Regions from separate parts of the Streptomyces sp. NPDC039462 genome, predicted to be linked through region 1. Evidence: riboswitches for the same ligand, from Rfam matches in the RefSeq annotation. Region 1 holds a riboswitch; each other region holds the start of a gene.
What was found. Region 1 has a riboswitch for cyclic di-AMP ahead of ACZ7LU_RS22390 (M23 family metallopeptidase). Riboswitches for the same ligand answer to the same signal wherever they lie in the genome.
Positions count from the first base shown of each region.

Region 2: linked by a shared signal. The riboswitch ahead of ACZ7LU_RS15535 (C40 family peptidase) and the one ahead of ACZ7LU_RS22390 (M23 family metallopeptidase) in region 1 are both predicted to bind cyclic di-AMP.
Region 3: linked by a shared signal. The riboswitch ahead of ACZ7LU_RS37365 (transglycosylase SLT domain-containing protein) and the one ahead of ACZ7LU_RS22390 (M23 family metallopeptidase) in region 1 are both predicted to bind cyclic di-AMP.
Region 4: linked by a shared signal. The riboswitch ahead of ACZ7LU_RS00580 (M23 family metallopeptidase) and the one ahead of ACZ7LU_RS22390 (M23 family metallopeptidase) in region 1 are both predicted to bind cyclic di-AMP.

Region 1 covers NZ_JBVKAO010000004.1:16,980-24,466, forward strand. Annotated here, with positions in the region: gene lhgO (L-2-hydroxyglutarate oxidase) at 1-1,048, shown strand, start outside; gene trmB (tRNA (guanosine(46)-N7)-methyltransferase TrmB) at 1,374-2,231, shown strand; gene ACZ7LU_RS22380 (PrsW family glutamic-type intramembrane protease) at 2,288-3,637, shown strand; gene ACZ7LU_RS22385 (aldo/keto reductase) at 3,648-4,592, opposite strand; gene ACZ7LU_RS22390 (M23 family metallopeptidase) at 4,722-5,807, opposite strand; cyclic di-AMP (ydaO/yuaA leader) riboswitch at 5,819-5,966, opposite strand; gene ACZ7LU_RS22395 (PP2C family protein-serine/threonine phosphatase) at 6,188-7,435, opposite strand.
Region 2 covers NZ_JBVKAO010000002.1:1,093,851-1,101,337, reverse strand. Annotated here, with positions in the region: gene ACZ7LU_RS15545 (C40 family peptidase) at 1-4, opposite strand, end outside; gene ACZ7LU_RS15540 (hypothetical protein) at 351-704, shown strand; gene ACZ7LU_RS15535 (C40 family peptidase) at 801-2,042, opposite strand; cyclic di-AMP (ydaO/yuaA leader) riboswitch at 2,051-2,206, opposite strand; gene pcrA (DNA helicase PcrA) at 2,461-4,938, shown strand; gene ACZ7LU_RS15525 (M23 family metallopeptidase) at 4,993-6,426, opposite strand; gene ACZ7LU_RS15520 (lipase family alpha/beta hydrolase) at 6,656-7,487, opposite strand, start outside.
Region 3 covers NZ_JBVKAO010000010.1:32,410-39,896, reverse strand. Annotated here, with positions in the region: gene ACZ7LU_RS37375 (hypothetical protein) at 1-903, opposite strand, end outside; tRNA gene ACZ7LU_RS37370 (tRNA-Met) at 1,318-1,391, opposite strand; cyclic di-AMP (ydaO/yuaA leader) riboswitch at 2,291-2,443, shown strand; gene ACZ7LU_RS37365 (transglycosylase SLT domain-containing protein) at 2,448-3,167, shown strand; gene ACZ7LU_RS37360 (hypothetical protein) at 3,469-4,248, shown strand; gene ACZ7LU_RS37355 (catalase) at 4,587-6,866, shown strand; gene ACZ7LU_RS37350 (DUF5133 domain-containing protein) at 7,052-7,282, shown strand; gene ACZ7LU_RS37345 (hypothetical protein) at 7,395-7,487, opposite strand, start outside.
Region 4 covers NZ_JBVKAO010000001.1:151,583-159,069, reverse strand. Annotated here, with positions in the region: gene ACZ7LU_RS00595 (bifunctional acetate--CoA ligase family protein/GNAT family N-acetyltransferase) at 1-685, opposite strand, end outside; gene ACZ7LU_RS00590 (HPr family phosphocarrier protein) at 838-1,119, shown strand; gene ACZ7LU_RS00585 (GntR family transcriptional regulator) at 1,296-1,982, opposite strand; gene ACZ7LU_RS00580 (M23 family metallopeptidase) at 2,177-2,980, opposite strand; cyclic di-AMP (ydaO/yuaA leader) riboswitch at 2,994-3,155, opposite strand; gene ACZ7LU_RS00575 (M16 family metallopeptidase) at 3,362-4,747, opposite strand; gene ACZ7LU_RS00570 (M16 family metallopeptidase) at 4,744-6,099, opposite strand; gene ACZ7LU_RS00565 (DNA topoisomerase (ATP-hydrolyzing) subunit A) at 6,313-7,487, shown strand, end outside.

The sequences.
Region 1 (7,487 bases):
CCACAGCGGGATCTACTACCGCCCGGGCTCCCTCAAGGCGAGGTACGCGGTCCGAGGCGCCGCCGAGATGGTCAAGTTCTGCGCGGAGTACGGCATCGCGCACGAGGTCACCGGCAAGCTGATCGTCGCCACGGAGCGCGCGGAGCTGCCCCGCCTGCACGCCCTGGTCCAGCGCGGCAGGGAGAACGGCATACCGGTGCGCGAGCTGGGCCCCGCCCAGATAGTCGAGTACGAGCCGGAGGTCCGCGGCCTGGCCGCCATCCACGTCGGCACCACGGGGATCTGTGACTACAGCGCCGTGGCGCGGCACCTGGCCGACGCCTCCGGTGCCGAGATCAGGTACGGCGCGGCCGGTGAGGCCGTCCACATCGACCGCCGCCCCGACCGCGGCGTCGCGGTCCGCACCGCCGACGGCTCCGTCGTCCGCGGCAAGGTCCTGGTCAACTGTGGAGGGCTGCACTGCGACGAGATCGCGCGGCTCACCGGCGACGACCCGGCCATGCGGATTGTTCCGTTCCGCGGGGAGTACTTCGAGCTGGCCCGGCCCGAGCTGGTGCGCGGCCTCGTCTATCCCGTGCCCGACCCGGCCTTCCCCTTCCTCGGCGTCCACCTCACCCGGGGTATCGACGGCGGCGTCCACGTGGGGCCGAACGCGGTCCCCGCGCTCGCCCGCGAGGGGTACGACTGGTCGGTCGTCCGCCCCCGCGAGCTCGCCGGGACCCTCGGCTGGCCCGGCTCCTGGCACCTCGCCCGCCGCCACTGGCGGTACGGCGCGGGTGAGCTGCGCCGCTCCGCCTCCAAGTCAGCCTTCACCGACGCGGTGCGCAGGCTGCTCCCCGCGGTCCGCCCCGCCGACCTGGTACCGGCCCCCGCGGGCGTCCGCGCCCAGGCCGTCCTGCGGGACGGCACACTGGTCGACGACTTCCTGATCCGCGAGGGCCCCCGCACGGTCCACGTCCTGAACGCCCCCTCACCGGCCGCGACGGCATCCCTCCCGGTAGGCAGAGAGGTCGCCCGCCGGGCACTGGGGGTGCTGAGGGGCGAGTGAGGCCCGGCGGGGCTGGGGGCGGGGCTCGCGGCGCGACTGGGGCACGCGGCTCGCGGCGCGGTCAAGAACGGAGCGCTGTGCAGCCGAGCACGGAACTCGCCGCGCGACCGAGCACACGGCCCACGGCGCGCTCAGGCACGGGCTCGCGGCGCGACTGGGGCACGCGGCTCGCGGCGTGGCTAAGCACGGAGCGCTGTGCGGCCGAGCACGCAGCTCGCAGCGCAGTCGAGCCCATAGATCGCCGCGCGCGGCTAAGCGCGCCGCCCCCGGGCCCCTCCCCGGGCGCGAACCCCCACCCCCGCCCGCCCCGTAAAATTGCCGCACTGTGTCTGACTCTTCCCGTATCCCTGATGCCTCCGGCGGTCCCGGCAGCTCCGATGTTTCCCGGGCCGGTGGCCGGGCGCAGGCCGCGCCGCGGTTTCCCGGCGGGCCCTCGCCCGATCCCGCGGGCTCGCACCACGAGCGGCGGATCCGCAGCTTCCAGCCCCGCCGCAGCCGGGTGACCACCAGCCAGGAGGACGCGCTGCGCCGGCTCTGGCCCAAGTGGGGCCTGGACATCGACGGGCTGCGCACGCTGGACCTCGCCGAGCTCTTCGGGGACGGCGGGACACCGTCCGACAAGCCCGTCGTCCTGGAGATCGGCTTCGGCATGGGCGAGGCCACCGCCCAGATGGCCGCCGCCGACCCGGACACCGGCATCCTCGCCGTCGACGTGCACACGCCAGGACAGGGCAACCTCCTCGCCCTCGCCGAGCGCAACGGCCTGACCAACGTCCGCGTGGCCAACGGCGACGCGATCATCCTGCTCCGCGAGATGCTGGCGCCCGCCTCGCTCGACGGCCTCCGCGTCTACTTCCCGGACCCCTGGCCCAAGGCCCGCCACCACAAGCGCCGCCTGATCCAGCCGGAGTTCCTGACGCTGGCCGCGCCTTCCCTCAAGCCCGGCGCGCTGCTGCACTGCGCGACGGACTGGGAGCCGTACGCCGAGCAGATGCTGGAGGTGCTCACCGCGCACCCCGACTTCGAGAACACCCAGCCCGACGGCGGCTACGCGCCACGCCCCGACTTCCGCCCCCGCACCCGCTTCGAGGGCCAGGGCCTGGACAAGGGGCACGTCGTCCACGACCTGCTCTTCCGCCGAGTCGCCCCGCCGCAGAGCCAAGTCGCCCCGCCCCAGGACTGAGACCCAAGACTGAGGCACCGTCGCGGCCGCCCGTCACCCTCGTTAGGGTCGACGACGTGGCCACCAGTCCTCCGTATCCGATACCCCCCGAGGCGCCCGCCCCGGGGGCGCTTTCCCGCGTCCGCTGGTGGCAGCGGCGCGCGATACGCGTGGCCGCGCTCGTCACCCTGCTCGCCCTCTCCGGCCTGGTGATCCTGGCCCTGGTCAGGGAGCAGACCGGCACCGAGGGCTTCCTGGTCGGGCTCGGCCTCGCGACCGTGCCCGTGCCGCTGCTCGTCGCCGCGTTCCGCTGGCTGGACCGGGTGGCGCCGGGCCCCTGGCGGAACCTCCTCTTCTCCTTCTCCTGGGGCGCCTGCGCGGCCGCGCTCATAGCGATCGTCGCGAACAGCTTCGCGATCCGCTGGATAGCCACCGCCACCGCCGACCCCAGCAGCGCCGACACCCTCGGCGCCACCGTCATCGCCCCGATCGTCGAGGAGAGCGCCAAGGCGGCGGCCGTCCTGCTCGTCTTCCTCTTCCGCAGACGCGACTTCACCGGCATCGTCGACGGCATCGTCATAGCCGGGGTGACCGCGACCGGGTTCGCGTTCACCGAGAACATCCTCTATCTGGGCAACGCCTTCGTCACCGACCAGCTGAGCCGCGAGAGCGGCCTCGCGTCGGTGACGGCAGCGACCTTCTTCGTACGCGTCGTCATGTCCCCGTTCGCGCACCCGCTGTTCACGGTCCTGACCGGCATCGGCTTCGGCATCGCCGCGCTCTCGGCCGAGCACCGGCACCTGCGCCGCGTGCTGCTCCCGCTCACCGGACTGCTGCTCGCGATGGGCGTGCACGCGCTGTGGAACGGCTCGGCGGTCTTCGGGCAGTACGGCTTCTTCGCCGTGTACGCCCTCTTCATGCTCCCGGCGTTCGGCCTGCTGACCTGGCTGGCGATCTGGACCCGGCAGCGCGAACTGCGCATGATCCGCGCCGAGCTGCCCGTGTACGCGGCGGCGGGCTGGCTCACGCCGCCCGAGCCGTACGCGCTCGGCTCGATGCGCGCCCGCTCGGTGGCCCGCGACTACGCCTCGTACACCTGGGGAAAGGCCGCGGCCCGCACGGTCGCGGAGTACCAGATGTACGCGACGTCGCTCGCGTTCCTGCGCCACCGGGGCCGCCTCGGGCGGGCCGGTGCCGACTTCGTCGTACGCGAGCGGGAGCTCCTCGAAAAGCTCTGGGAGCGCCGCGAACCGTCCCGCCCCGCGCTGGCGTACGCGGCCGGGGCGACGGCGCCGGCGGTGCCCCCGATGCCGTACACGCCCTACCAGCCGTACCAGCCGTACGGCCACACCCCGCCCCCGTACGGGCAGCCGCAGCCCCACCCGGCGTACGGCTACCCGGCGCACAACCCCTACCGCAACATCTGACCGCCGGGCGTCAGGCGGACGCCGCGGTCAGCGCCGCGACCTCCGCCTCCGTCAGCTCCAGGTCGCCGACCGCGAGCAGGGCGGGCAGCTGCTCCACCGTGCGCGCGGAGGCGATCGGCGCCGCCACGGTGGGCTGTGCCGCGAGCCAGGCGAGCGCCACCGTCGCGACCTGGGCGCCCCGCGCCCCGGCGATCTCGTCGAGCGCGGCGAGGACACGGTCGCCCCGCTCGCTGCCCACGTACTCCTCGACCCGGCCGCTCCGCGCGCTCTCCACCTGGGCGCCCCCGCGATACTTGCCGGTGAGGAAGCCGGACGCGAGCGCGTAGTAGGGGACGGCGGCGAGGCCGGAGCGGGAGGCGACCTCCTGGAGCGGGCCCTCGTAGGTGTCGCGGGAGACGAGGTTGTAGTGCGGCTGGAGCGCGACGTACCGCGCGAGGCCCTCGCGGTCGGAGAGGTCGAGCGACTCCTGGAGCCGCTCGGGGGTGATGTTGGAGGCCGCGATCGCCCGCACCTTGCCGGCCCGCACCAGTTCGTCGAGCACGCCGATGATCTCCTCGACGGGGAGCGACGGGTCGTCGTAGTGGGTGTAGTAGAGGTCGATGTAATCGGTGCCGAGACGGCGCAGGGAGGCGTCGACCGCGCCCTTGACGGTGGTCGCGGAGAGGCCCTTGTACTCGGGGTGCGCGCCGACCTTCGTGGCGATGACGACGTCGGAGCGGTTGCCGCGCTCGGTCAGCCACTCGCCGATGAGGGTCTCGGACTCGCCGCCCCGGTTGCCCTCGACCCATGCCGAGTAGACGTCGGCGGTGTCGATGAAGTTGCCGCCGGCCGCGGTGTAGGCGTCGAGGACGGCGAAGGACGCCGTCCGGTCGGCGGTCCAGCCGAAGACGTTGCCGCCGAGGGAGAGCGGGAAGACCTCGAGGTCGGAAGAGCCAAGCGGGCGTAGAGAAGTCATATGTCCCTCAACACCGGCGCCGGAAACGGAATTCCGTTCGGCCGGACCGGCAGCCCTGGCGTCGGGGGGTTGTCGCCAGGACCGCCGGAGTCTCTCAGAAGGGGGTGGGGGCTGCGTCCCGGAGTCGGGTCAGGGGTTCAGGCCCTTGCTCTGCAGCCAGCCGAGGGGGTCGATCCCGGAGCCGCCGGGCGTGTGGACCTCCAGGTGGAGGTGGGGCCCGGTGACGTTGCCCGTCGCGCCGACGCGGCCGATGACGTCGCCCGTGCTGACTTTCTGGCCGGCGCTGACGTTGAGCGAGGACTGGTGGCAGTACCAGATCTCCGTGCCGTCCTCCAGTTCGAGCACGGTGCGGTAGCCGTACGCGCCCGCCCAGCCGGCCTCCTTGACAGTGCCGGTGTGCACCGCCTTGAGCGGGGTACCGGTGGGAGCAGCGAAGTCCAGACCCGTGTGGTGCCCGGAGGACCACATGGAACCGGCGTCACCGAAGTGCGACGTGAGGGTGTACGAGGAGGTGGGGATGGCGTAGCTCTTGGCGAGCTTGGCGCGGCGCTCGGCCTCGGCCTTCGCCTTCCGGGCCTCCTCTTCCTTCTTCTTCTTGGCCGCGGCCTTGGCGTCCGCCGCCTTCTCGGCCGCCTTCTGCTGTTCGGCGGCCTCTTCGGCGGCCTTCTTGACGGCGGCCTCCTCGGCCGCGGTCCGCACGGCGGTGTCCGCCTGCTCCTGCTGGTTCTCGGCCTGCTGCATGATGCGGGCGCGCAGCGCCTCGCCCGCGTCGGTGGTGCCCTGCTCGGCGTCGGCGGTGCTGACACCGGCGGCGGTGAGCGGAGCGGCGGCCGCGACCGTGGTGGTCTCCGGCGAGTCCTCGGACATCAGGGACCCGACGCCCGGCAGGGACTCGGCCGCCGGCAGCGAGTCGGCGACGGCGCCCACGCCCGGCAGGTCGGGCAAGGATATGGAGACCGGCGGCTTGCCGTCCTGGGCGGTGGCGATGCCGCCGGCGCCGACGGCGGCGATGACGCCCACGCCGAGCACGGTGGAGCTGCGGGCAAGCCCGCCGCCGCCCTTCTTGTGCACGCGGTGCCTGCCGCGGACGGGGCGGATGGACTCCTCGGTGGGGTTCCACTCCTCGAAGGTGTCGAGGGGGCCCTCGTCGTACGAGCCGAAGTCGTCGTCATTCGGCACGTACACGGCTCGGGGGGCAGGCCGGTTGGACGCCACTGGGGCGCGCTCCTTTCCTTCCTTCTCGCCTACCGGGTTAGCTGACGGGTTCGGAGCAGGAAGGTCTCCTACGAACACCTGGCACGGAGGCACAGCTGCCCGATTCACCCCAAGTTGGTGGTTCCCCGGCTCCCTTGCGGGATTAGGCGCGTGCGCGCGGAGCCGCCTCTAGTGACGGCTGGGACGACCGCGCTGCGTTATCGAACGTTAATAGACAGGGGGTCCGTATTCCAAGCCGTTCCGGTTGATCGTTAACGCTGATCGCGTGTACGTACCGGGACACGAGGGTGCGGACCGGGGCGAGTTGACCCCCGGCCTTCAAACACCGGAGCTTCACATTTCCTTGACAGTGTGTCAGTTGTTATGCGGAGGGGTGTACTTCAGTCACCGGCGGTGACCTCCGGATCGCCGGCGGCGGGCCGCCGCACCGCGAGCAGCGCCATGTCGTCCGTCATGGCGCCCCCGGTGTGCCGCCGCACCTCCCCCGCCAGGGCGGCGAGCAGCGCGTGCGGGCCGCCCCGGCCCGGGAAGATCCGCCCGCCGAGCCGCGCCGCGGGATCGTAGAACTCCCCCGCCGCGTCCCGCGCCTCCGACAGGCCGTCCGTGTAGAAGAGCAGCGTCGCGCCGGGCGGGAACTCCGACTCGTCCGCCCGGTCCGGCCAGACCCCCAGGTCCCCCATGCCGAGCGGCAGCGCGGGCTCGCTCGCCGACATGACGCACAGCCGCCCGTCACCGCGCAGCAGCAACGGTGGCGGGTGCCCGCGGTTGATCAGGCGTACGGAACCCTCGCCGTGCCGGATCTCCGCGAGGACGGCGGTGGTGAACCCCTCGAACGCGTCGAGCCCGTCGCGCCGGGTGCCCTCACGCGCCAGCGCCCGCTCCAGGCGCTGTGCCACCGCCTCCAGGGTGGCCTCCTGCTCGGCGGCCTCCCGGAAGGCGCCGATGACGACGGCGACCGCCGCGACCGCGCCCATGCCCTTGCCGCGTACGTCACCGACGATGAGCCGCACGCCGTGCGGGGTGTCCTGCACGGCGTACAGATCGCCCCCGATGAACGCGTCGGCCTGCGCGGCCTCGTACCGTGCCGCGATGTCGAGCCCGCCGATGCGCGGGTCCGGCGCGGGCAGCACGGCGCGCTGGGTGGCCTCGGAGATGGAGCGGGCGATGGCGAGCCGGTCGTTGCCGCGGCGCACGACACGGTTGATCACGATGGCGAGGGCGGCGACGGTCGCCACGGTGACCACTTCGGTGACGGCCTCGACATGGCTGCTGACGCGGTTGCCGTAGTGCAGGAAGTAGTGCAGGAAGAGGACGGCGCCCGTGGCCGCCGCGCCGGTCAGGACAGTGCTGAGCAGCGAGTAGAAGGGAGCGGCGATCAGCGGGGCCGCCGTGAAGAGCGGGGCGGCGGTGAACTCCGGCGGGGTCGACACGTCGTAGGCGACACCGACGATGAGCAGCAGGAGAGGCAGGACCCGCACGAAGGCGCGCTCGGTACCGGTGGCCCCCCTGGCCTCCCTGGCCCCTCTGTCCCCCCTGACCCCTCTGCCGTCGGGTACTCCTCGCTGCCCCACCGCTTGTCTCCCGCCGACTCCGCGCCCATCACCGCGCTCCACCCAGGGTTCCCGCAGCGGGAGGAGGGTGCGACCTGGTGTGGGCCGAGCGGGTTACGGGCCCGGAAAA
Region 2 (7,487 bases), on a different contig from region 1:
CCACGAAGTGGGGCTCCTTACGTGTCCGGCGGCGGCCCGCACAGGGGGACGGGCCGCCGCCGGTTTTCTCGGCGGTGGCGACCGACAGCCGTCCCGGGTTCGGACGGCGGTTGGGGAGCCGGTCACCTGGTGCAGGACGCTAAACCCGACCGTCACGGGTTGGTGAGGGAGTGCGCGCAACTGGCGGAAGTGGGCGGACAGTGACCGACAACGACCGTGCCGTTCGCGGGACGGCGGCTGCTTGGTGCGCGGCCGTGACCGATGGCTCGTTTCCGGCTTGCCCGGCCGGAGTGTGGTGCTATGGGGGCGCCTGCCACGCCCGGCCCGAGGCCCGGCTAGGCTCCGGCCTCATGGACCTACTCATCCATCTCTTCGTCGGCCTGCACATCATCGGCATCGCCTCGCTCCTGGGCGGCTTCCTGACCCAGATGAAGCAGATGGGCCAGGGCACCGCGCGCTTCAGCCCCGGCATGCTGCACGGCGCGTTGATCATGCTCGTCACCGGTGTGGTCCTGGTGGGCCTCAACCAGGCGGACGACAACACGGTCAACAACGTCAAGATCGGCATCAAGCTGGCCCTGCTGATCGTGATCCTCGCGCTGGTCTATGTGAAGCGGGACGAGGAGAAGGTCGACAAGGGCATGTTCGGTGCGGTCGGCCTGCTGACCACGGCGAACATCTTCATCGCGGTGCTGTGGACCTGAGTTTTCACGCCTCACGCGCGCGTGGCCCGCATCCGGGGAGGATGCGGGCCACGCGCGCGTAGTGGGGTGCGTCGGTCTCAAGAGCGTGCTTCGTCCTTATGCGGGGCGCACCACGCTGTGGATCGGCATGTAGTAGATCGACTCGACGCGGACGTTCGCGCCCGGCTTCGGGGCGTGGACCATCTTGCCGTTGCCGATGTAGATCCCCACGTGACTGATGTCGTCGTAGAAGAACACCAGGTCACCCGGCTTGGCGTCGGCGGTCTTCACGGTCGTGCCGACCTTCACCTGGTCCCAGGTGGTGCGCGGCAGGGAGATTCCCGCGGCCTTCCAGGCGTCCTGCGTGAGTCCGGAGCAGTCGTAGGAGTCGGGGCCGGTGGCGCCCCAGACGTACGGCTTGCCGATCTGGGCCTCCGCGAAGTCGATGACCTTCGCGGCCTTGGTGGCGTAGCTGCCGTCGGTGCTTCCGGAGCCGGTGCCTGTGCCACCGGTGCCGGTGCCAGAGTCCGAACCCGAACCCGAGCCCGCGTCGGAACCGGAACCGGAACCGGATCCGGAACCAGAGCCCTGGTCGGCCCCCCGCTCCTTCTCCCGCTGCGCCGCCTCCTCGGCCTTCCGCTCGCGCTCCGCCTCCGCGGCCTGCTCGCGGGCCAGCTTCTCGGCCTTGCGCTTGGCCTCCTGCTTCTTCTTCCGCTCGATCTCCGCGAGCCGCGCCTTCTCCTCGGCGGTCAGCTTCGAGAGGAGCTCCCGCGCGTCACCCAGCTTCTTCTGGACGGTCCGCTTGCTCGTCCTGAGGTCGTCCCGCGACTCGCTCAGCGTCTTGAGGCTCTTCGCGGCCTTCGTGCGCTGCTCGGTCGCCGACGCCTGCTGCGCCTGGTAGTCGTCGACCGCCTTCTTCTGGCGCGTGGTCAGCCGGTCCGCCAGGTGGTTCTGGTCGAAGTAGCCCTGCGGGTCGTCGGCGAGCATCATCGTGGCCGTCTCCGAGACGGCGCCGGTGCGGTACTGGGCGGCGGCGAAGGAGCCCAGCTCCTTGCGCGCGTCGTTCAGCTCGTCCGTGCGTTCGGCCACGTCGTCGAGCAGACGGTCGACCTTCTTGCGCTGCTTGTCGGTGCGCTCCTTGGCCGAGTTGTACTTCTGGGTGGCCACGCCGGCCTGCTGGTAGAGCTCGTCGACCTTCTTCTGGATCTCTTCGAGGCTGGGCTTCGCCGGCGCGGAGGGCGCCGCCTGCGCGCTCTGTGCCAGGAGGGCGACGGAGGTGAGGGCCGCCGTCGTGATGCCGAGGGCGGGGGCCGTGCGTAGGCCGGCTGAACGGGTCCGCGGCTTGCGGTGCGACGCCAAGGGAGGCGACTCCTTCCGTAGACCGCCTACCGGGTTAGCTGTCGGGTTCGGGCGGGTGGTTCGGAAGGCTGCCCTACAGTCCCGTACTTCGTACGGGACCGATTCACCCCAAGGTTCTGGTGGGTCCCCGGCTCCGAACACGTCGGACTCGGCGGAGGCCACCCGTTCCCGGCGGGGTTCGCCGGTGGGGGGCGAGTGGCCCGCCGGGCACGCTAGCCAACCCGTGAGGCCCCTGTGAAGGTTGATGTTCGATATGCCCGATACATTTTCGTGACTTTACGAGACCCTTGACGCGGACACGACTGAGACGGCGCGAGGCGTAGCGGAGTGTGATCATCTGTGGGCGCGGAGTAGGTGGGCGGGGGTGTGTCCGGAACCGCAGCGGGTTGTCAGTGGGGCCGCCTAGACTCGGGAAGCGATGAGCAGCCTCTTTGATGACAGCTTCCTGGCGGACCTGCAGCCCTCCCGGGCCGCGGACGAAGCGCCCCCGCCGCCGCCCGAGGACAGCGCTCCGGAGCCCATTCCGGACGATTTGTTCGACGGGAAGTTCGACGCGCCCATGACCCGGGAGTCGCACTACCGCGACGGCGCCCCGCGCCCGGTCATCGACCCGGCGTCGCTCCTCGACGGGCTGAACGAGAACCAGCGCGCGGCCGTCGTGCACGCCGGCTCCCCCCTGCTCATCGTGGCCGGCGCCGGTTCCGGCAAGACCCGTGTGCTGACCCACCGCATCGCGTACCTCCTCGCCGAGCGCGGCGTGCACCCGGGCCAGATCCTCGCGATCACCTTCACGAACAAGGCCGCGGGCGAGATGAAGGAGCGCGTCGAGCAGCTCGTCGGCCCCCGGGCGAACGCGATGTGGGTCTCCACCTTCCACAGCGCCTGCGTCCGCATCCTGCGCCGTGAGTACAAGAAGCTGGGCTTCACCTCCTCCTTCTCGATCTACGACGCCGCGGACTCCAAGCGCCTCATGGCCCTGGTCTGCCGCGACCTGGATCTCGACCCGAAGAAGTTCCCGCCGAAGTCCTTCAGCGCCAAGATCTCGAACCTGAAGAACGAGCTGATCGACGAGGAGGACTTCGCCGGACAGGCCGCCGACGGCTTCGAGAAGACCCTCGCCCAGGCCTACGCGATGTACCAGTCACGCCTCCGCGAGGCGAACGCGCTGGACTTCGACGACCTGATCATGACGACGGTCCACCTGCTGCGCGCCTTCCCGGACGTCGCCGAGCACTACAGGCGCCGCTTCCGGCACGTCATGGTCGACGAGTACCAGGACACCAACCACGCGCAGTACGCCCTGGTGCGCGAGCTCGTCGGCCCCTCCGGAGGCGAGGAGGACGACCCGGCCGAGCTGTGCGTCGTGGGTGACGCGGACCAGTCCATCTACGCCTTCCGCGGCGCCACCATCCGCAACATCCTCCAGTTCGAGGAGGACTACACCGACGCGACGACGATCCTCCTGGAGCAGAACTACCGCTCCACGCAGACGATCCTCACCGCCGCGAACGCGGTCATCGAGCGGAACGAGAGCCGCCGCCCCAAGAACCTCTGGACCAACCAGGGCGCGGGCGCCCGCATCACGGGATACGTCGCCGACACCGAGCACGACGAGGCCCAGTTCGTCGCCGACGAGATCGACCGCCTCACCGACGCGGGCGAGGCCAAGGCCGGCGACGTCGCGATCTTCTACCGGACGAACGCCCAGTCCCGTGTCTTCGAAGAGATCTTCATCCGTGTCGGCCTGCCCTACAAGGTCGTCGGCGGCGTCCGCTTCTACGAGCGCAAGGAGGTCCGCGATGTGCTGGCCTACCTGCGCGTCCTCGCCAACCCCGAGGACGCGGTCCCGCTGCGCCGCATTCTGAACGTACCGAAGAGGGGCATCGGCGACCGTGCCGAAGCCATGATCGACGCGCTCTCGCAGCGCGAGAAGATCTCCTTCCCGCAGGCCCTGCGCCGCGTCGACGAGGCGTACGGAATGGCGGCCCGCTCCACCAACGCCGTCAAGCGTTTCAACACGCTCATGGAGGAGCTGCGGACCATCGTCGAGTCCGGCGCGGGCCCTGCCGTCGTCCTGGAAGCCGTCCTCGAACGGACCGGTTACCTCGCCGAGTTGCAGGCCTCGACCGACCCGCAGGACGAGACGCGCATCGAGAACCTCCAGGAGCTCGCGGCCGTGGCGCTGGAGTTCGAGCAGGACAACAGCGCGGCTGCCGAGGGCGAGGAGGGGGCCGCCCCCGCCGGCACGCTCTCCGACTTCCTGGAGCGCGTCGCCCTGGTCGCCGACTCCGACCAGATCCCCGACGAGGAGGACGACGGCTCCGGAGTCATCACGCTCATGACCCTGCACACCGCCAAGGGCCTCGAATTCCCCGTGGTGTTCCTGACCGGCATGGAGGACGGCGTCTTCCCGCACATGCGCGCCCTCGGGCAGGTCAAGGAGCTGGAGGAGGAGCGCCGGCTCGCGTACGTGGGCATCACACGCGCGCGTGAGCGGCTCTATCTGACGCGGTCCTCGATGCGCAGCGCCTGGGGTCAGCCGTCGTACAACCCTCCGTCGCGTTTCCTCGAGGAGATCCCGGACACGCACCTGGACTGGAAGCGGACCGGCTCGGTGGGTGCGCCCGTGTCGTCCGGGCCCGCCGCGGGGATCGCCGCGTCGCTGTCCTCCTCGCGCTCGCGTTCCGGCGGGGCGCAGGGCTTCGCCACGCGCCGCGCGTCGGAGAAGCCGGTGGTGTCGCTCGCCGTCGGCGACCGGGTCACGCACGACCAGTTCGGCCTCGGGACCGTGGTCGGGGTGAAGGGGACGGGTGCGAACGCCGAGGCGACGGTGGACTTCGGAGAGCCGAAGCCAAAGCGTCTGCTGCTGAGGTACGCGCCGGTGGAGAAGCTCTGACGCCTGGCGGATCTGGGACGCCCGGGGCGGCGGCCGGAGAGTGACCCCCGGGGGTTACGTCGGGTCGAGGCCGTGGCTGCGCAGCCACGGCAGCGGGTCGATCGCCGAGCCGCCGCCGGGCCGCACCTCGAAGTGCAGGTGCGGTCCTGTGGAGTTGCCGGAGTTCCCGGAGAAGGCGATGGGCTCGCCCGCCTTCACGGGACCGCTGGAGATCTTGTGCGTGGAGAGGTGGCAGTACCACGTCTCCGTGCCGTCCTTGGCGGTGACGATCGCCATGTTGCCGTAGGCGCTGTTCCACTTCGTCGACACGGTGCCGTCGGTCGCGGCGAGGACCTCCGTGCCGTACGACACCGGGAAGTCGATGCCGGAGTGCGCGGACATCCAGTTGACGCCCGCCTGGCCGTAGTAGGCGCTCAGCCCGTGCTGCTTGACCGGCAGGGCGAACTTGGGGCGCAGCCGCTCCTTGCGCGCCGCCTCGGCTGCCGCCTTCTTCTGGGCGGCCACCTTCTCGGCCTTGAGGTCGATGCGTTCCTGCGTGCGGCTCGCGCGGTCCGCGAAGTCGCCGGCGTCGGCGGAGAGGTTCGCCAGCTGGGTGTCCAGCTTGTTGTTGGCGGCGGAGGGCTGCACGGGCGCGGCGTCCGGAGCCGATGCCGCCGTTTCCTTCTTCTCGTCGTCCGCGCCGAAGTTGCCCACGGAGGCGGCGGCCACACCGGCGACGCCCATCACGCAGGCCGAGGGCACCGCGACGGTGAACAGGGCGGAGCGCTTGGCGGGGGTCCGTCGGCGGGTCCTGGAGCGGCCGTCGCCGCCGCTCTTTCCGCGGGTGGCGCGGGACGTGCGGGGAGCGGTGCTCCGGGAGTCCGCGGCGGCCGGTTCGGGATCGGTGGTCCCGTACGCGGCGTCGGTGTCGGCGTCGAGCTCGTACTGGTCGGGGTCGGGCTGCTCTGCCTCGTGCGGCGGGGCAGCGTCGTGCGGGTCGTACGCGCTCGTGTCGAAGGTCTGCGTGTCCCACTCGCCGGGCTGCGGCGTCTGGTCCCAGGCGGTGGTGTCCCACTGGCCCGTGGAGTCGGGGCCCGGTTGCGAGGGGATGTCGGCGAGCTGCTGGTAGCCACCGGTCGACCACATGGAGGCGGTGTCGTAGCTGCCGGTGTCGTACGTGTCGGCGTAGTACTGCGCGGCGTACGGGTCCTGGGCGAGCGTCGTCCGCTGCGGCGGGGCCGTGGTGGCCGTGGTGGTCGTCCACTGGCCCGTGTCGTGGCCGGTGCCGGCGCCGGGCATGTCACCGAAGAGCGGATCGGTGGCGAAAGTACCGGTGTCGAAGCTTCCGGTGTCGAAACCGGTGGTGGCGAAGCTGCCGGTGGAGTAGGTGTCGTAGCCGTACCCGCCGTGCTGGGCGCTCTGTTGGTCGTACGTCGTGTAGTGCGGTTGGTCGGCGCCGGGTGCCGAGGACGGGGGAGTCGAGCTCCCCGACGGGTGACGGTCGTTCACCAACTTCTCTTTCGCCTCGGCAGCAGGGGCAGAGCAGTGCGGCGACTGTACCCGGCGGTATACGGGCGCGACAATCTTCGGCAGGTTTCACGGTTTCAGGAAACGGGCATTCGGCCGTCTTTCGGGGGACTGTGGGCACAGCCTTGGCTCTGCGTTCGAGGTTCGTTCGATAGAGGCAGGGGTGTGCGGGGGTGTGGGGGCGGGATGTGACGGGTGAGGCGGGGCCGGGTCAGGCGACCGTCAGTCCGCCCGGCGCGCTCTTGGCGTCGGCTCCTGGATTCGCCAGGTCGAGAGCCTGGCGTATGCCGTTCGCGACGGCGGGGTGCACCGGCAGCGCGAGATGACCGATGCCGGTCACGCGGACGTTCTGCGCGAGCAGGTCGGGGTGGTCGACGCAGGCCGTCTCCAGCGGGTCCATGATCTGGTCCAGGTCGCTCCAGAAACTCACGAACTGCGTGCGGCAGTCCGGTGCCGGCTCCTTGAGTTCCTGGATCACGTCGGAGCCCGGGCGCATCTGCCGGACGATCGGGTGGGCGTCCGCGAGCGGTACGACGCGGGTGCCGGCGTGCGGGGTGCCGAGTGTGACCAGCGTGCGTACGCGTTCGTCACCGTCGAGCCGCTGTACGTAGTAGCGGGCGATCAGGCCGCCGAGGCTGTGCCCGACGATGTCCACCCGGGCGTGTCCCGTGCGTTCGCAGATCTCTTCGATGTGGCGGCCGAGCAGCTCGGCGGCGACGCGGATGTCGCAGGTCAACGGAGAGTAGTTGAGGGTCTCGACCCGGCGGCCGTGTTGGGAGAGCGCGCGGCGCAGCAGTACGAAGACGGAGCGGTTGTCGATGAAGCCGTGCAGGAGCAGGACCGGAGGCCTGCCGTCCGGGGGGAGCCGGGGCGCGCCGGGGGGCGGCTGGACCGGGGCCGGCCTGCGCTCCTGGGCAATGCCCGAGGGGTAGAGGAGCAGGTGGCCCGTGAGGATCGTCAGCTCCAGCGCGGTCGCTTTCAGCAGGGCCCCGGAGAGGCCGGCCACTTTGGCCGGCAGGGCGGGGAGGGATGGGAGGGGTGGA
Region 3 (7,487 bases), on a different contig from region 1:
GCCGGTGGAGAAGGCGCCGTTCTCGCCGCTCACCACGATCTTGCCGGGGTCTCCGGTGCCTTCGGTGCCGATCCGCACCTCGGCGGCGAGCGGCTTTTCGGTGCCGTCGTCCGCGATGCGGGTGAGCTTGCCGCTGACCGGGATGTCACTGCCGTAGGGCGCGGTGACCGTGCCGGCCGGGGCGTCGACCTTGAGCTTCAGTTCCTGCCGGCGGAAGGGCAGGTGGAGCGACTCGTACTGCTGGTCGAACATGTACTCATAGGTGACGTCGGTGCCGCCCTCACCGGAGTACCCCGACGTGGTGAACCGCCCCGCCGCGTTCGTCCACACCCATCCCTCTCTGCGGGTCTCCCGGGCGCGGTAGTACATGCCCACCCCGGCGAAGGGCTTCACCTCGTGGGTGCGGGGATCCTCGGCCACCAGGGACCCGGTGACCTTGGCGGTCGGGTTGTCGTAGGAGATCCAGGGGTGGCTGCTGGTGAGGGTCAACTTGGGGTTGAGCCCATAGTTGAGAAAGCCGGTCGACCGCTGGACGATCTCGTCGGGCTGTCCGTCCCTGGCCACGACGTCGATCACGTAGGCGCCCATGGCGGGCAGGGTGACCGGCTCGGAGCGGAAGGTGTCCTCGTAACACTGGCCCGTGTCGGGGCAGGTCTCGGTGCCGGTGAGGCGGAGACTGGCGAGGACCTCGGGGTCGTTCTTGGCGTGGATCTCGAGCGTGACGTCCCTGGGGTGGAAACGCGCGGACATATGCTCGTAGAGGGCGTAGAGCTTGCCGCCCTCCTGCAGGGTTTCCGTGCGGCTGCGCGAATCGCCGTCCCCTGCGTGCGCCGCGGGTGCGGCGACCAGTGTGGCAGTGCAGACCACGAGGCCCGTGGTCAGCGCCGCCGTGAACTTCTTCAAGACTCCCCCATCGGATCTTGCTGTGTGTGTCGCGCGTTTGACCGGTGGGGTGGGCGAATGGTTGTGCGACTGGTGGCGCGGGTCAGGGCTGTCAGGGTGTCGGTGTCAGTGGTGCCGCCCCTGCGGGCCGTGCGGAGCAGTCATGTCGGCTGTCCGGCAGGCCCATGACGTTCAGGCGGCAGACATTCAGTTCCAGGTCTGCGCAGGCGAGCAGGCACGGCCAGGTTCTCTTCCGGCCCATCGTCAGCCAACCCGTCACCGCCATGCCGGTCATGTGCGGTGCTCCGACCGGCAGTTCAGCTGTCGCTTCGGACGAGAGGCCGCCTCATGCCCGGTTCGGCCGGATGCTTCGCGGCCGCCGGTAACACACAGCAGGGCCCGGACCCACATGGGATCCGGACCCTGCTGTTGCAGTAGCGGGGACAGGATTTGAACCTGCGACCTCTGGGTTATGAGCCCAGCGAGCTACCGAGCTGCTCCACCCCGCGTCGTGTTCCTTCACCCTACGCCACTTGGGAGGTCCCTCGCACCACGGTGCGGGCACCGCAGGCATCCGCGGGCGGCGGCCGACGCCGGTTGGGCGGCATCTTGTACGCGGACAGGCCGGCAAGTGCCTTGCCCGGCCGTGCAGTACACAGCCGCAGAACATTTCCCTTTCACATCCGCCCCCGGGCCGCTTTTCGTTCCCCTGTCAGTTTTCGTCGGAATGGAAAGGGAAATCCCTCAGGCCGGTCGGGTGGGCGCCGTTGCGGTGACTGTTCTTCTTTTCTGGGCAGGCGTCACTTTCTTTACCGGGCATGCCGTTCCGCCTGCCCGCCGGGGACGAGTTGCGGGCGTCCGGTCCCCACAAGCCCTTGCCAGAAGCGTTATTGACGTGGTGTTCGCTGTTGTCTCACGACGGCAGCGATTGCCGCTCCCCCACGAGCGGACCCCGGGACGGACCGGGCAGGCCGACAGGTCGACCCCGGCCGGAGGTATGACCGTTCTGCCGCGAATGGCCACCTTTGCTCCTGTCCGTATTCCACCGAATCGGGCAACCTTGAGGCTTTAGTAGCCTAGGTAAGGATTTGACCGCTCTGTGGATGACTTGAGCGAAATGCCGCCCTCTGCTGCCCGGCCGTGCCGCATGCCACCCGTCTCCCGTCCAGTGAAATGGGTCACGCCCGGCGGCCCGTGGCGGCGCGGGCCGCTGTGTGCGGTTTCGTTCTGCGCAAAGAGAGTTGAGTTTTCGATCAAAGAGAGGGCGGGGTCGCGAGGGCCCGGGAAGGGCCCCGTGCATTCCCCTCATTCGAATTCCGGCCTTGTTCCGCACCGGCTTTCTCGCCTAACGTCACCGTCAATCCGGATGGAACGCCGAATCCTGCCGCTGTCCGGAAACTCTCCCACCCACACCCACTCACTTACGCACGGCAGGAGCGGGGGACCCAGGTAAGCCGCCGATCCCGGTGACGGGACGGCTCGGGGTGAAGTCGCATTCGCTGCGACCGGACATCTCCCGTCCGAACCCGACAGCTCACCCCGCAGGCGACGGAGAGGAATTCGTCATGCCCGCAAAGGGTAAGCACCGCCGCCCCAAGTCCAGCCCGCTCACCCGGGGCATCGCCGCCGCGGGCACGGGCGGCGCCGTGCTCGTTCTTCCGGTGCTCGGCGCCACCACGGCCGCCGCCGCGCCGGCCGCCGCGGCCGCCAAGCCCGCCGCGGCCCCGAAGACCTATGTCGTCGTCGCGGGTGACTCCCTGGCCGGGATCGCCCGGGAGCACTCCGTGAGCGGCGGCTGGCAGAAGCTGTACCAGGACAACCGCGGCGTCCTCGGCGACGACCCGAAGCTGATCCACCCCGGCCTCAAGCTCACCCTGGGCACCAAGGCCCCGGCCGCCCCCGAGCGGGCGGACCGCTCCGAGCGCGCCAACGCCGCCGAGCCCGCCGCGGTGAAGAAGTCCTACGCCAACAACCTCGACGGCTGGATCCGGCAGTCGCTCGACATCATGGCCCAGCACGGCATCCCCGGCACCTACGAGGGCATCCACCGCAACATCATGCGGGAGTCCTCCGGCAACCCGATGGCCATCAACAACTGGGACTCCAACGCCGTCGCGGGAACCCCCTCCAAGGGCCTCCTGCAGGTCATCGGCCCCACGTTCTCCGCCTACCACGTGCCCGGCACCTCGACGGACAGCTACGACCCGGTCGCCAACATCACCGCCGCCTGCAACTACGCGGCCGCCCGGTACGGCTCGATCGACAACGTCAACGGCCCCTACTAGACCGCACCCCCACCCCTCCCCGGTCGGTGACTGAGCCCCGGAACGCATGGCGTTCCGGGGCTCTTCGCGTGGTCAGGCCGCCGCCCATGTCATCGGATCTGTGCAAACACGGGTCGGTTCACAGCATGCTCAAGGAGAATGGGCCGCTCCGGTTGTCCGTACTATCGCCGTGTCAGGGCATCTGTGTACTGAATATTGCTGTCACCCCGCAGGCCCGGGCCCCAACCCCGGTCCCGGGAAGCACACATGTGCAGCAGGCTCTTCAACTCCGGCCCCAGGTCCGGGAAAGGTTGTGCGCCCCATGTCCGAGAACGTTTCCGCCACCGAACTGACATCGCAGTACACCGCTCAAGTCCGTGCCGACCTCGAACGCAACGCCAAGGAGCAGCAGCGCCTCAGCGCGGAAATCGCCTCCTTGCAGGAGCAGTTGGCGGCCCATCAGCGTGACCACGCGGTGCTGGTCAGCATCCAGCAGGCGCTCGGCGAGGAGCCGGCCGCCCCGGAGCCGGCGGCCCCGCAGGAGCGGGCCGCGGTGCCCGCCCCCCGTACGAAGAAGAAGTCGCCCGGCTCCGCCGCGGCGGGCAAGCGGGCGCGGGTGACCACGAGCGCTCCGCAGAAGGCGGCCGCGGGCAAGGGCGCCGGGAAGGGCGCTGCGAAGAGCGCCGGGAAGGGGGCCGCGAAGAGCTCCGGCAAGGAGGCAGGCAAGACCGAGGCAGGCAAGGCCGAGGCCGCCAAGCCCGCCAAGCCGGCGCAGCCGACGCTGGTCGAGCTGATCCGCGGGCATCTCGCCGAGCAGAGCGAGCCGCGCTCGGCGGCGGAGATCGCCACGGCCCTGGGCCAGGCCCACCCGCAGCGCAGCGTGAAGACGACCGTGGTGCGCACCACGCTCGAAGGGCTGGTGGCCAAGAGCCAGGCCCAGCGCAGCAAGCAGGGCTCGTCCGTGTTCTACACCGCCGCTGCGGCGCCGGTGCCCGCGCAGGCGGCCTCGGCACCGGCCGGGAAGCAGGGCGAGGAGCAGGACGGCAAGAAGCAGGGCGGCGCGGTGCAGGGTGAGGAGCAGCCCGCGGCGGCCGGTGCATGACCTCACTCATGGCCTTGCTCATGACCTTGCTCATGGTCTCGCTGCGGCAGGCCGGTGCCGGTCGCGTTCCGGCGGCGTCGCCGGTGGTCGGGTGAGGGCAGGCGGGGGACAGCAGGCATGACGGCTGGCCGGCCGGGCCGGCCTGCCGTCATGCCTGCTGCCGTGCGGCAGTTCCGGTGGCGGGGTCCGGCCGGGCGGGTCGGGCGAGGGGCCCGGACGGCGCAGTACATGTGTCCCACAAGAAGTCGTGGGGTACCCGTCGTCTCGCGATAGCGCCCCTGCCGCGTGTCACGCGCCGCTGTGCGTGGCGCGGTCCCGTCTCGAACGATCGGAATCCAGTGAGCGAGAAGAAGAACCCGGTGTCGGCCGCCGCGGAGAAGGCTGTGCAGAAGGTCCAGAACGCCATGCGGTCCGGTAACGAGATTCCCGGTGCCCCGGGCCCGGAGGCGGTGCCGGTGGAGGAGCCCACCGAGCCGCGCGAGCCATTGCCGCCCAAGGCCGACCAGCGCGGTCCGCAGACCTACAGTCCGACGGGACAGCCCACCGGGGTGCCGCAGGAGAAGGTCGCCCAGGAGGGGGCCTACCTGACCACCGCGCAGGGGGCGCGCCTGTATGAGACCGACCATTCGCTGAAGGCGGGTCCGCGCGGTCCGGTGCTGCTGCAGGACCACCATCTGCGGGAGAAGATCACTCACTTCGACCACGAGCGCATTCCCGAGCGGGTGGTGCACGCCCGCGGGGCGGCCGCGCACGGTGTCTTCCGGGCGTACGGCAGTGCCGCGGGGATCACCAAGGCGGGGTTCCTCGCCGAGGGGGTGGAGACGCCGGTGTATGTGCGCTTCTCCACCGTGCTCGGTTCGCGCGGCTCCGCCGACACCGTGCGCGACACCCGTGGCTTCGCGACGAAGTTCTACACCGACGAGGGTGTCTTCGACCTGGTCGGCAACAACATCCCGGTGTTCTTCATCCAGGACGCGATCAAGTTTCCCGACATCATCCATGCCGGCAAGCCGCATCCGGACCGGGAGATCCCGCAGGCGCAGAGCGCGCACGACACGTTCTGGGACTTCGTGACCCTGCACACCGAGGCCACCCACCACACGCTGTGGAACATGTCGGACCGCGGCATCCCGCGCTCGTACCGGATGATGGAGGGTTTCGGCGTCCACACCTTCCGGCTGGTCAACGCCGAGGGCGCCACCACCTTGGTGAAGTTCCACTGGAAGCCCCGGCTGGGTGTGCACTCCCAGGTGTGGGAGGAGGCGCAGATCACCGGCGGGGTGGACCCCGACTTCCACCGCCGTGACCTGGCCGACGCCATCGAGGCGGGGGCCTTTCCGGAGTGGGAGCTGGGGGTGCAGACCTTCCCCGACACCGAGGACCAGATGTTCGAGGGCATCGACCTGCTGGATCCGACGAAGATCGTGCCCGAGGAGCTGGCGCCGGTGCAGCCGATCGGGCTGATGACGCTGAACGCCAACCCCTCGAACTACTTCGCCGAGACCGAGCAGGTCGCCTTCCACCCGGGCCATCTCGTCCCGGGCATCGACGTCACCGACGACCCGCTGCTGCAGGGGCGGCTCTTCTCCTATCTCGACACCCAGATCAGCCGCCTGGGCGGGCCCAACTTCGCCCAGCTGCCGATCAACCGCACCCATGCGCCCGTCAACGACATGCTGCGCGACGGCATGCACCAGACGGCCGTGCACCGGGGTGCGGCGCCCTACCGGCCCAACTCGGTGGACGGCGGCTGCCCGTTCCTGGCGGGCGCGGACACCGGGGCCTACATCGAGGTGCCGGCCGAGGTGCCGGCCTCGCGCAAGGTGCGTGACGCGGCGGCCACCTTCGACGACCACTTCAGCCAGCCCCGGCAGTTCTGGCTCAGCATGACGCCCACCGAGCGCGAGCACATCGCGGCCGCCTACACCTTCGAGCTCGGCAAGTGCTGGAACGAGGGGATCAAGAAGCGCGGCCTGCAGGTGCTGGCCAACATCGACTCGCAGCTGTGCGCGCAGGTCGCCGCGGGCCTGGGGCTGCCGGCGCCGGAGCCGTCGGTGGCGCCGGCCGCGGTCGAACCGAGCCCGGCACTGTCCCAGCTGGGCCGGCAGTGGCCGGTGGACGGCCGGATCGTCGGCATCGTCACCGACGGTGTCGGTGACCTGGAGGGGGTGCGCACGGTGCGCCGGGCGGTCCTGGACGCGGGCATGGTGCCGCTGGTCATCGCCCCGGCCGGCGGCACCCTGGACCCCGACGGCGACCCGGTCGCCGTGCAGCGCACCTTCGCCACCGCCCGGTCCATCGAGTTCGACGCCCTCCTGCTGGCCGGCGCGCCGGCCCCCGCGCCCGACGCCTACGGGGCCCGGGATGCCAAGGCGGACGACGGCGCGGCCCTGCTGACCGGGGTCGAGCCGCGGCTGCTGCTGATGCTCATGGAGGCGTTCCGGCACGGCAAGGCCATCGGGGCCTGGGGGCGCGGCGCGGCCGCGCTGGAGGCGGCGGGGCTGCCCGCGGACGCCGCGGGCGTGGTCAACGGCGCGGGCCCCGAGGCGGTGCTGGAGGCGGTCACCGGGCTGCTGGGCGCGCACCGGGCCTGGGAGCGGTTCACCCCCGCCCTCTGACGGCGTGCGGGACCGAGGGCCCGGCGGGGGCGGGACGCTGGCCCCGCCGGGCCCTCGGTGGCTCGACTGGAGGGTGTCGCCGACCGGGGCGACAATGCTGATTTGTGGGGGAATGCCGATCTGAATCGGGGGCACAAGGGGCGGTGCACACCCCCCGGCGAGTAGTGGCGATGAGGAGGCCTCTGATGCTGATGGCACACCCCGTGGTGCTGAAGAACCTGGTCGAGCAGTACGAGACGCTGCGTGCTGTGCACGCCGAGAAGGGCACCAAGGAAGCCCGTCAGCGGATGGAGGACGTCGCCTACACACTGTGCGTGTCGACCGGCACCCGCGAGATAGGCGCCGCCCTCAAGGCCGCCCGCAGCCGGCTCGCCGCGCTCTCCCCCGAAGGCGGCTCCGCCCTGGTCGTGTCCTAGGCACGCCGCGCCGCGTTCGCACCCCTGGCCGCCGCCCCCACCCGGGGGGCGGCGGCTGACGTGTGCGGGGGGCCTTCTGGGTCCTGCGCGGTCTTTGCGTGCGGGGTCCTTCTCAGGCCTGGGCGGTCTCGTCGTGCGGGGTCCGGGGGCCGGTGGTCAGGGTCCAGCTGCCGCGGGCCTGCACCTGGTAGATGCCGGGGCCCGG
Region 4 (7,487 bases), on a different contig from region 1:
CGCCGGGGGCCCGGCCCACGCCGATCACCGCGACCGAGCCGGGCGTCAGGAGGCGCTGCACGGAGCGTCCCTCGGCGCGCTGTTCGCGGGCGCGCTGCACGGCGAGCGAGCGGGCGGTCGGCTCCAGGTCGAACTCCAGGCGTACGACGCCGTCCTCGAAGCTGCGCTTCTGCTGGTAGCCCGCGTCCGTGAACACCTTGATCATCTTGGTGTTGGCGGGCAGCACCTCGGCGGCGAAGCGCCGGATGCCGCGCTCCCTGGCGACGGCCGCGATGTGCTCCAGGAGCGTGGAGGCGACGCCGCGGCCCTGGTGGGCGTCCTGCACGAGGAAGGCGACCTCGGCCTCGTCCGCGGGCGCGCTGGCGGCCATGCCGCGGTCGTCGATGCGGTCGTAGCGCACGGTGGCGATGAACTCGCCGCCCACCGTGGCCGCGAGGCCCACCCGGTCCACCTGGTCGTGGTGGGTGAAGCGGTGCACGTCCTTGGCGGACAGCCGTGGGTAGGGCGCGAAGAAGCGGTAGTACTTCGACTCGTCCGAGACCTGTTCGTAGAAGCTGACCAGGCGGTCCGCGTCCTCGGCCGTGATGGGCCTGATCCGGGCGGTGCCTCCGTCGCGCAGCACCACATCGGCTTCCCAGTGGGAGGGGTAGTCGTGCCGATCCTGCTGATCCGACGGGGTCTGCATGGGGCCAGGGTACGGGTCGCGCGGCCGTCGGGGCCGGGGCAAGCTGGGACGGGTCGAGGGCGGCCCGGGCCGGACGCGGGTCGGCAGAGCACCCGTGACGGCATGAGACACTGGTCTAGACAAGTGTGAGACACCTGGAAGGGCAGCAACACATGGCTGAGCGCCGCGTCAACGTCGGCTGGGCCGAGGGCCTTCACGCCCGACCCGCCTCCATCTTCGTCCGTGCGGCCACGGCCGCCGGCGTCCCCGTGACGATCGCCAAGGCCGGCGGCAACCCGGTCAACGCCGGCTCGATGCTCGCCGTGCTCGGCCTGGGCGCCCAGGGCGGCGAGGAGATCGTGCTCGCCTCCGACGCCGAGGGTGCCGACGCCGCACTCGACCGCCTGGCGAAGCTGGTCTCGGAGGGGCTCGAGGAGCTTCCGGAGACGGTCTAGGACACGTTTCCAGCATTACGTGGATGGGGTCACCCGGAATTCCCGGGTGACCCCATCGACGTATGCGGGCGTACGCATCGACGGATGCATCGCCTCGACAGATGCAGCGACGTATGCGGGATTATCCGCTCGGAGAAATAGCTTTCTTCTCGTATACGGAATATACGGAGCCTCCGTTAATTCCGGAGGCCCACCGTGTTTACGGCATGTTGCGAATCCCTCACATGGCCGGCCCGGCGTGCGGGGCGCAATCGGTGGGCGGCCGCGGCCCGTTCGGCGTGCGCGGCGGTGAGTGCCCTGGCCCGCTCGGGGTCCCGGCGGGCGACCGCGTCGAGGATCGCGGCGTGCTCCGACCAGGACTCACCGGGCGCCGCCGGGGCCTGCACGACGTACATCCAGGCGACCTTGTGCCGGAGCTGGGTGAGCAGCGCGCTGAGGCCGGGGCTTCCGGAGGCCTGGGCGAGCGTCTCGTGGAACCAGCCGCCCAGCGAGCGCAGCTCCTCCCCCAGGCCGCTCCTGGAGCGCTCCTGGCCCAGCCTGACGAGCCCGCGCAACACCTTCAGGTGCGCGTCCGTGCGGCGCTGCGCTGCGCGCGCCGCGGCGAGCGGTTCGAGCAGCGTCCTGACCTCCAGGAGGTCGGCCGCCTCCTGTTCGGTGGGCTCGGCGACGCAGGCGCCCGCGTGCCTGCGGGTGACGACGAAGCCCTCGGCCTCCAGCGTGCGCAGGGCCTCGCGCACGGGCACCCGGGAGACGCCGTAGCGGCGCGCGAGGAGTTCCTCGGTGAGCCGGCCGCCCCTTTCGTGGACGCCGGCGACAATATCGTCCCGAATGGCCGTGCATACAGAGTGCGCGGGCACGCGCATGATCGGACCTCCGCCTTAATCCCCGCGAAACGCGGTCGACCGACACTCATTCAGTGACTCTATTGCAAAGCGCGGGAATTTCCGACGGCGGGCCGGAAATCATGGATATCTTTTGGCCAACGCGAAAGCCCCGGCTCTGGGCGAGCCGGGGCTTTCGGAGCTGTGCGGGGTCGGCGTCTGCCGTCCGTCGTCCGTCAGACGTTGACGCCGTGCGAGCGGAGGTACGCGACCGGGTCGATGTCCGAGCCGTACTCCGCGCCGGTGCGGGCCTCGAAGTGGAGGTGCGGGCCGCTGGAGTTGCCGGTGGAACCGGAGAGGCCGATCTGCTGGCCCGGGGTGACCGTCTGGCCCACGGTGACGCCGAGGGACGACATGTGGCCGTACTGGGTGTACGTGCCGTCGTTCATCTTGATGACCACGTTGTTGCCGTAGGCGCCGCCCCAGCCGGCCTCGACGACGGTGCCGGAGCCGACCGCGTGGACCGGGGTGCCGGACGCCGCGTGGAAGTCCACGCCGGTGTGGCTGCCGGAGGACCACATGGCGCCGCCGGTCTGGTAGCCCGTGGAGACGTACGAGCCGCTGATCGGGGAGACGTAGGTGTTCAGGCGCTTGCGCTCGGCCTCGCGGGCGGCGCGCTCCTTGGCCTCGCGCTCCTTCTTGGCCTTCGCCTTGGCCTCGGCCTCGGCCTTGCGCTTCTCCTCGGCGGCCTTCTTCTTGGCGGCCTCTTCGGCCTTCTTGGCTGCGGCGGCGTCGTCGGCGGCCTGCTGCTGCGCCGCGGCCTGCGCGTCGATGCTCGCGGCGAGCGAGTCACCGACGGATATCGCCTGGGTGAGGCCGGTGTGCTCCATGGCGGCTTCGTCGGGGGCGGCGAGCGCCGGGGCGGCGAGGCCGCCGATGACACCGGTGGTGGTGAGCGCCGCGACACCGGCGACGTTCGCGGTGGTACGCGTGAGGCGGCTCGGACGACGGTGCTTCCCGGTGGCACGGGTGAACGCCATGTGGCGGGTGATCCTTTCCTTCCTTCTCGCCTACCGGGTTAGCTGACGGGTTCGGAGCAGGAAGGTCTCCTACGGGTCCCTCGCCTCGCGGCAAGGTGCCCGATTCACCCCAGGGGACATGTGGGTCCCCGGCTCCCCTGGCTCGCGCCGTACGGGGACTCGGCGATGACTGTCCGGTGCCGCGGATGCGGCGTACTGCGCGACGAACAGCCGGGTCGACGCTAAACGCGCCGTCTTCAATCGACAAACAGAAGTCGCCTTTTGTAGCGCACGCCACACGGCAGACAGGCAACCACTGTATGAATTCGGACATATGGGGACCCCAGTGCCTGAAGCGGTCACCGGGGTCCCGATATGTCCTGACTGTGACTCAGCCGTCACTCAGCCCGTGACGACACTCACTTCGCCGATGCCGAGCGCCCTGACGGGCTCCTCGATCTGCGCGGCGTCCCCGACCAGGATCGTCACCAGGCGGTCCGCCGGGAAGGCGTTCACGACGGCGGCGGTGGCCTCCACGGTGCCGGTGGCGGCCAGCTGGCGGTACAGCTGCGCCTGGAAGTCGTCCGGGAGGTTCTGCTCGACCTGGTCGGCGAGGGTGGCCGCCACGGAGGCCGCCATCTCGTACTTCAGCGGGGCGACGCCCACGAGGTTCTGCACGGCCACGTCGCGCTCGGCGTCCGTGAGGCCCTCAGCGGCGAGGACGCGCAGGACCTGCCACAGGTCCTCCAGCGCCGGTCCCGTGTTCGGGGTGTCCACGGAGCCGCTGATGGCGAGCATCGCGGCGCCCGAGCCGTCCGGCGCCGAACGAAGGACCTGGCTGAACGCCCGTACGCCGTAGGTGTATCCCTTCTCCTCGCGCAGGACGCGGTCGAGACGCGAGGTGAGGGTGCCGCCCAGGCAGTACGTGCCGAGGACCTGGGCCGGCCAGACGCGGTCGTGCCGGTCGGCCCCGATGCGGCCGATCAGCAGCTGCGTCTGGACCGCTCCGGGGCGGTCCACGATGACGACGCGGCCGCGGTCGTCGGCGGTCACCGGCGGCACCGGGCGCGGCTCGCCCGGGGAGCCCGTCCAGGCGCCGACCGTGTCCGCGAGGACGGCGTCCAGGTCGGTCCCGGTCAGGTCGCCGACCACGACGAGGGTGGCCGTGGCGGGGCGGACGTGTTTCTCGTAGAAGGCGCGCACCGCCGCCGAGTCGATGGCCGCGACCGTCTCCTCGGTGCCCTGGCGGGGGCGGGACATGCGCGAGGTCGCGGGGAAGAGCTCCTTGGAGAGCTCCTTGGCGGCGCGGCGGGCCGGGTTGGCGGCCTCGTGCGGGATCTCGTCCAGGCGGTTGCGGACGAGCCGCTCGATCTCGCTGTCCGCGAAGGCGGGGGCCCGCAGGGCGTCGGCGAGCAGGCCGAGCGCCTTCGGGAGCCGGGAGACCGGGACCTCCAGGGAGACCCGCACGCCCGGGTGGTCGGCGTGTGCGTCGAGCGTCGCGCCGCAGCGGTCGAGCTCGGCGGCGAACTCCTCGGCGGAGTGCTTGTCGGTGCCTTCGTTGAAGGCCCTCGCCATGATCGTGGCGACGCCGTCGAGGCCCTCGGGCTCGGCGTCCAGGGGCGCTGCGAGGTTGATCTCGACGGCGACGACCTGCTGACCGGGGCGGTCGCAACGCAGCACGGTGAGGCCGTTGGGCAGCGTGCTGCGGTCGGGCGCCGGGAAGGCCCAGGGCCTGGCCTGTCCGGCCTCGGGCTGGGGGTGGAACTGCATCGTCGCGGCCTCGGTCACTTCGCCGCCTCCTCTTCTTCCTCGGCGGCCTCTGCGCCCTCGTCGGCGGCGGTCACGGGTTCGTACACGAGCACGGCGCGGTTGTCCGGGCGCAGGCGGGCCTTGGCGACCTCCTGGACCTCTTCCGCCGTGACGTCGAGGACGCGCTGGACGGCGGTGAGGGCGAGCTGCGGGTCGCCGAACAGGACGGCGTACCGGCAGAGTTCGTCGGCGCGGCCCGCGACCGTGCCGAGCCGGTCGAGCCACTCGCGCTCCAACTGCGCCTGGGCGCGCTCCATCTCCTCCGGAGTGGGGCCTTCCGCGGCGAAGCGGGCCAGCTCCTCGTCGACGGCGGCCTCGATCACGGGGACCTCGACGTCGCCGGACGTCTTCACGTCCAGCCAGCCGAGCGAGGGCGCCCCGGCGAGGCGCAGCAGGCCGAAGCCCGCGGCGACCGCGGTGCGGTCCCGGCGCACGAGGCGGTTGTAGAGCCGGGAGGACTCGCCGCTGCCGAGGACGGTGAGGGCGATGTCGGCCGCGTCGCACGCGCGCGTGCCGTCCTCCGGGAGGCGGTAGGCGGCCATCAGGGCGCGGGCCGGGACGTCCTCCTCGACGACCTCGCGCAGCTCCTCGCCGATGCGCTCGGGCAGGGACCCGTCACGCGGCGGCTGCTTGCCGTCGTGACCGGGGATCGACCCGAAGTACTTCTCGATCCAGGCGAGCGTCTGCTCCGGGTCGATGTCGCCGACGACCGAGAGGACGGCGTTGTTGGGCGCGTAGTACGTGCGGAAGAACGCGCGCGCGTCCTCCAGGGTGGCCGCGTCAAGGTCGGCCATGGAGCCGATCGGCGTGTGGTGGTACGGGTGGCCCTCGGGGTACGAGAGGGCGGTCAGCTTTTCGAAGGCGGTGCCGTACGGGACGTTGTCGTAGCGCTGGCGGCGCTCGTTCTTGACGACGTCGCGCTGGTTCTCCATGGACTCCTCGTCGAGGGCGGAGAGCAGCGAGCCCATCCGGTCGGCCTCGAGCCAGAGGGCGAGCTCCAACTGGTGGGCGGGCATCGTCTCGAAATAGTTGGTGCGCTCGAAGCTCGTCGTGCCGTTGAGCGAGCCGCCCGCGCCCTGGACCAGCTCGAAATGGCCGTTTCCGTGCACCTGCTTCGAGCCCTGGAACATGAGGTGCTCGAAGAGGTGCGCGAGGCCGGTTCGCCCCTTGACCTCGTGGCGTGAGCCGACGTCGTACCAGAGGCAGACCGCGGCGACGGGGGTCAGGTGGTCCTCGGAGAGCACCACGCGCAGGCCGTTGGCCAGCCGGTGCTCGGTCGCTGTCAGGCCGCCGGAGCCGGCCTCGGCTGTGGCCGTGTGACCCATGGGCATGTACGTCCCTTCGATCGCTAAAACATTGCTGGTTCTGCCAGTCCTGCCACTGTATGCAAGCGTGCGGACACCTGACGAAGTTCCCGGTCCGCCCTCGGCGTAGTCGCGTGTGACACCGCCGGTGCACGGGTCGTGGTCGGCGTTGTCAGTGGGACAGTCCACAATGGTCGGCGTCAGAACCCGCACTTGCTTGGTGAAGGAGCCGCAGCAGCGATGGCCCGCCGCAGCACGAAGACCCCGCCGCCCGACGACGCGTACGAGGAGAAGATCCTCGACATCGACGTAGTCGACGAGATGCAGGGCTCCTTCCTCGAGTACGCGTATTCGGTCATCTACTCCCGCGCCCTGCCGGACGCCCGCGACGGCATGAAGCCGGTCCACCGCAGAATCGTCTATCAGATGAACGAGATGGGCCTTCGCCCCGACCGCGGCTATGTGAAGTGCGCCCGCGTCGTCGGCGAGGTCATGGGTAAGTTGCACCCGCACGGAGACGCGTCGATCTACGACGCGCTGGTGCGCATGGCCCAGCCCTTCTCGATGCGCCTCCCCCTGGTGGACGGCCACGGCAACTTCGGCTCCCTCGGCAACGACGACCCGCCGGCCGCCATGCGGTACACCGAGTGCAAGATGGCCGACGCCACCTCCCTGATGACGGAGTCGATCGACGAGAACACCGTCGACTTCGAGCCGAACTACGACGGCCAGGAGATGGAGCCGTCCGCCCTCCCCGCGGCGTATCCGAACCTCCTGGTCAACGGCGCGTCGGGCATCGCCGTCGGCATGGCGACGAACATGCCGCCGCACAACCTCGGCGAGGTCATCGCCGCCGCCCGCCACCTGATCAAGCACCCGGGCGCCGACCTCGAGACCCTGATGAAGTACGTGCCGGGCCCCGACCTGCCCACGGGCGGCCGGATCGTCGGGCTCAACGGCATCAAGGACGCGTACGAATCGGGCCGCGGCTCCTTCAAGATCCGCGCGACGGTCTCCGTGGAGAACGTGACGGCGCGCCGCAAGGGCCTCGTCGTCACCGAACTGCCCTTCACGGTCGGCCCCGAGAAGGTCATCTCCAAGATCAAGGACCTGGTCGGCTCGAAGAAGCTCCAGGGCATCGCGGACGTCAAGGACCTCACCGACCGCTCGCACGGCCTGCGCCTGGTCATCGAGATCAAGAACGGCTTCGTCCCCGAGGCCGTCCTTGAGCAGCTCTACAAACTGACGCCGATGGAGGAGTCCTTCGGCATCAACAACGTCGCGCTGGTGGACGGTCAGCCCCTCACCCTCGGCCTCAAGGAGCTCCTTGAGGTCTATCTCGACCACCGGTTCGACGTGGTGCGCCGCCGCAGCGAGTTCCGCCGCGGCAAGAAGCGCGACCGCCTGCACCTGGT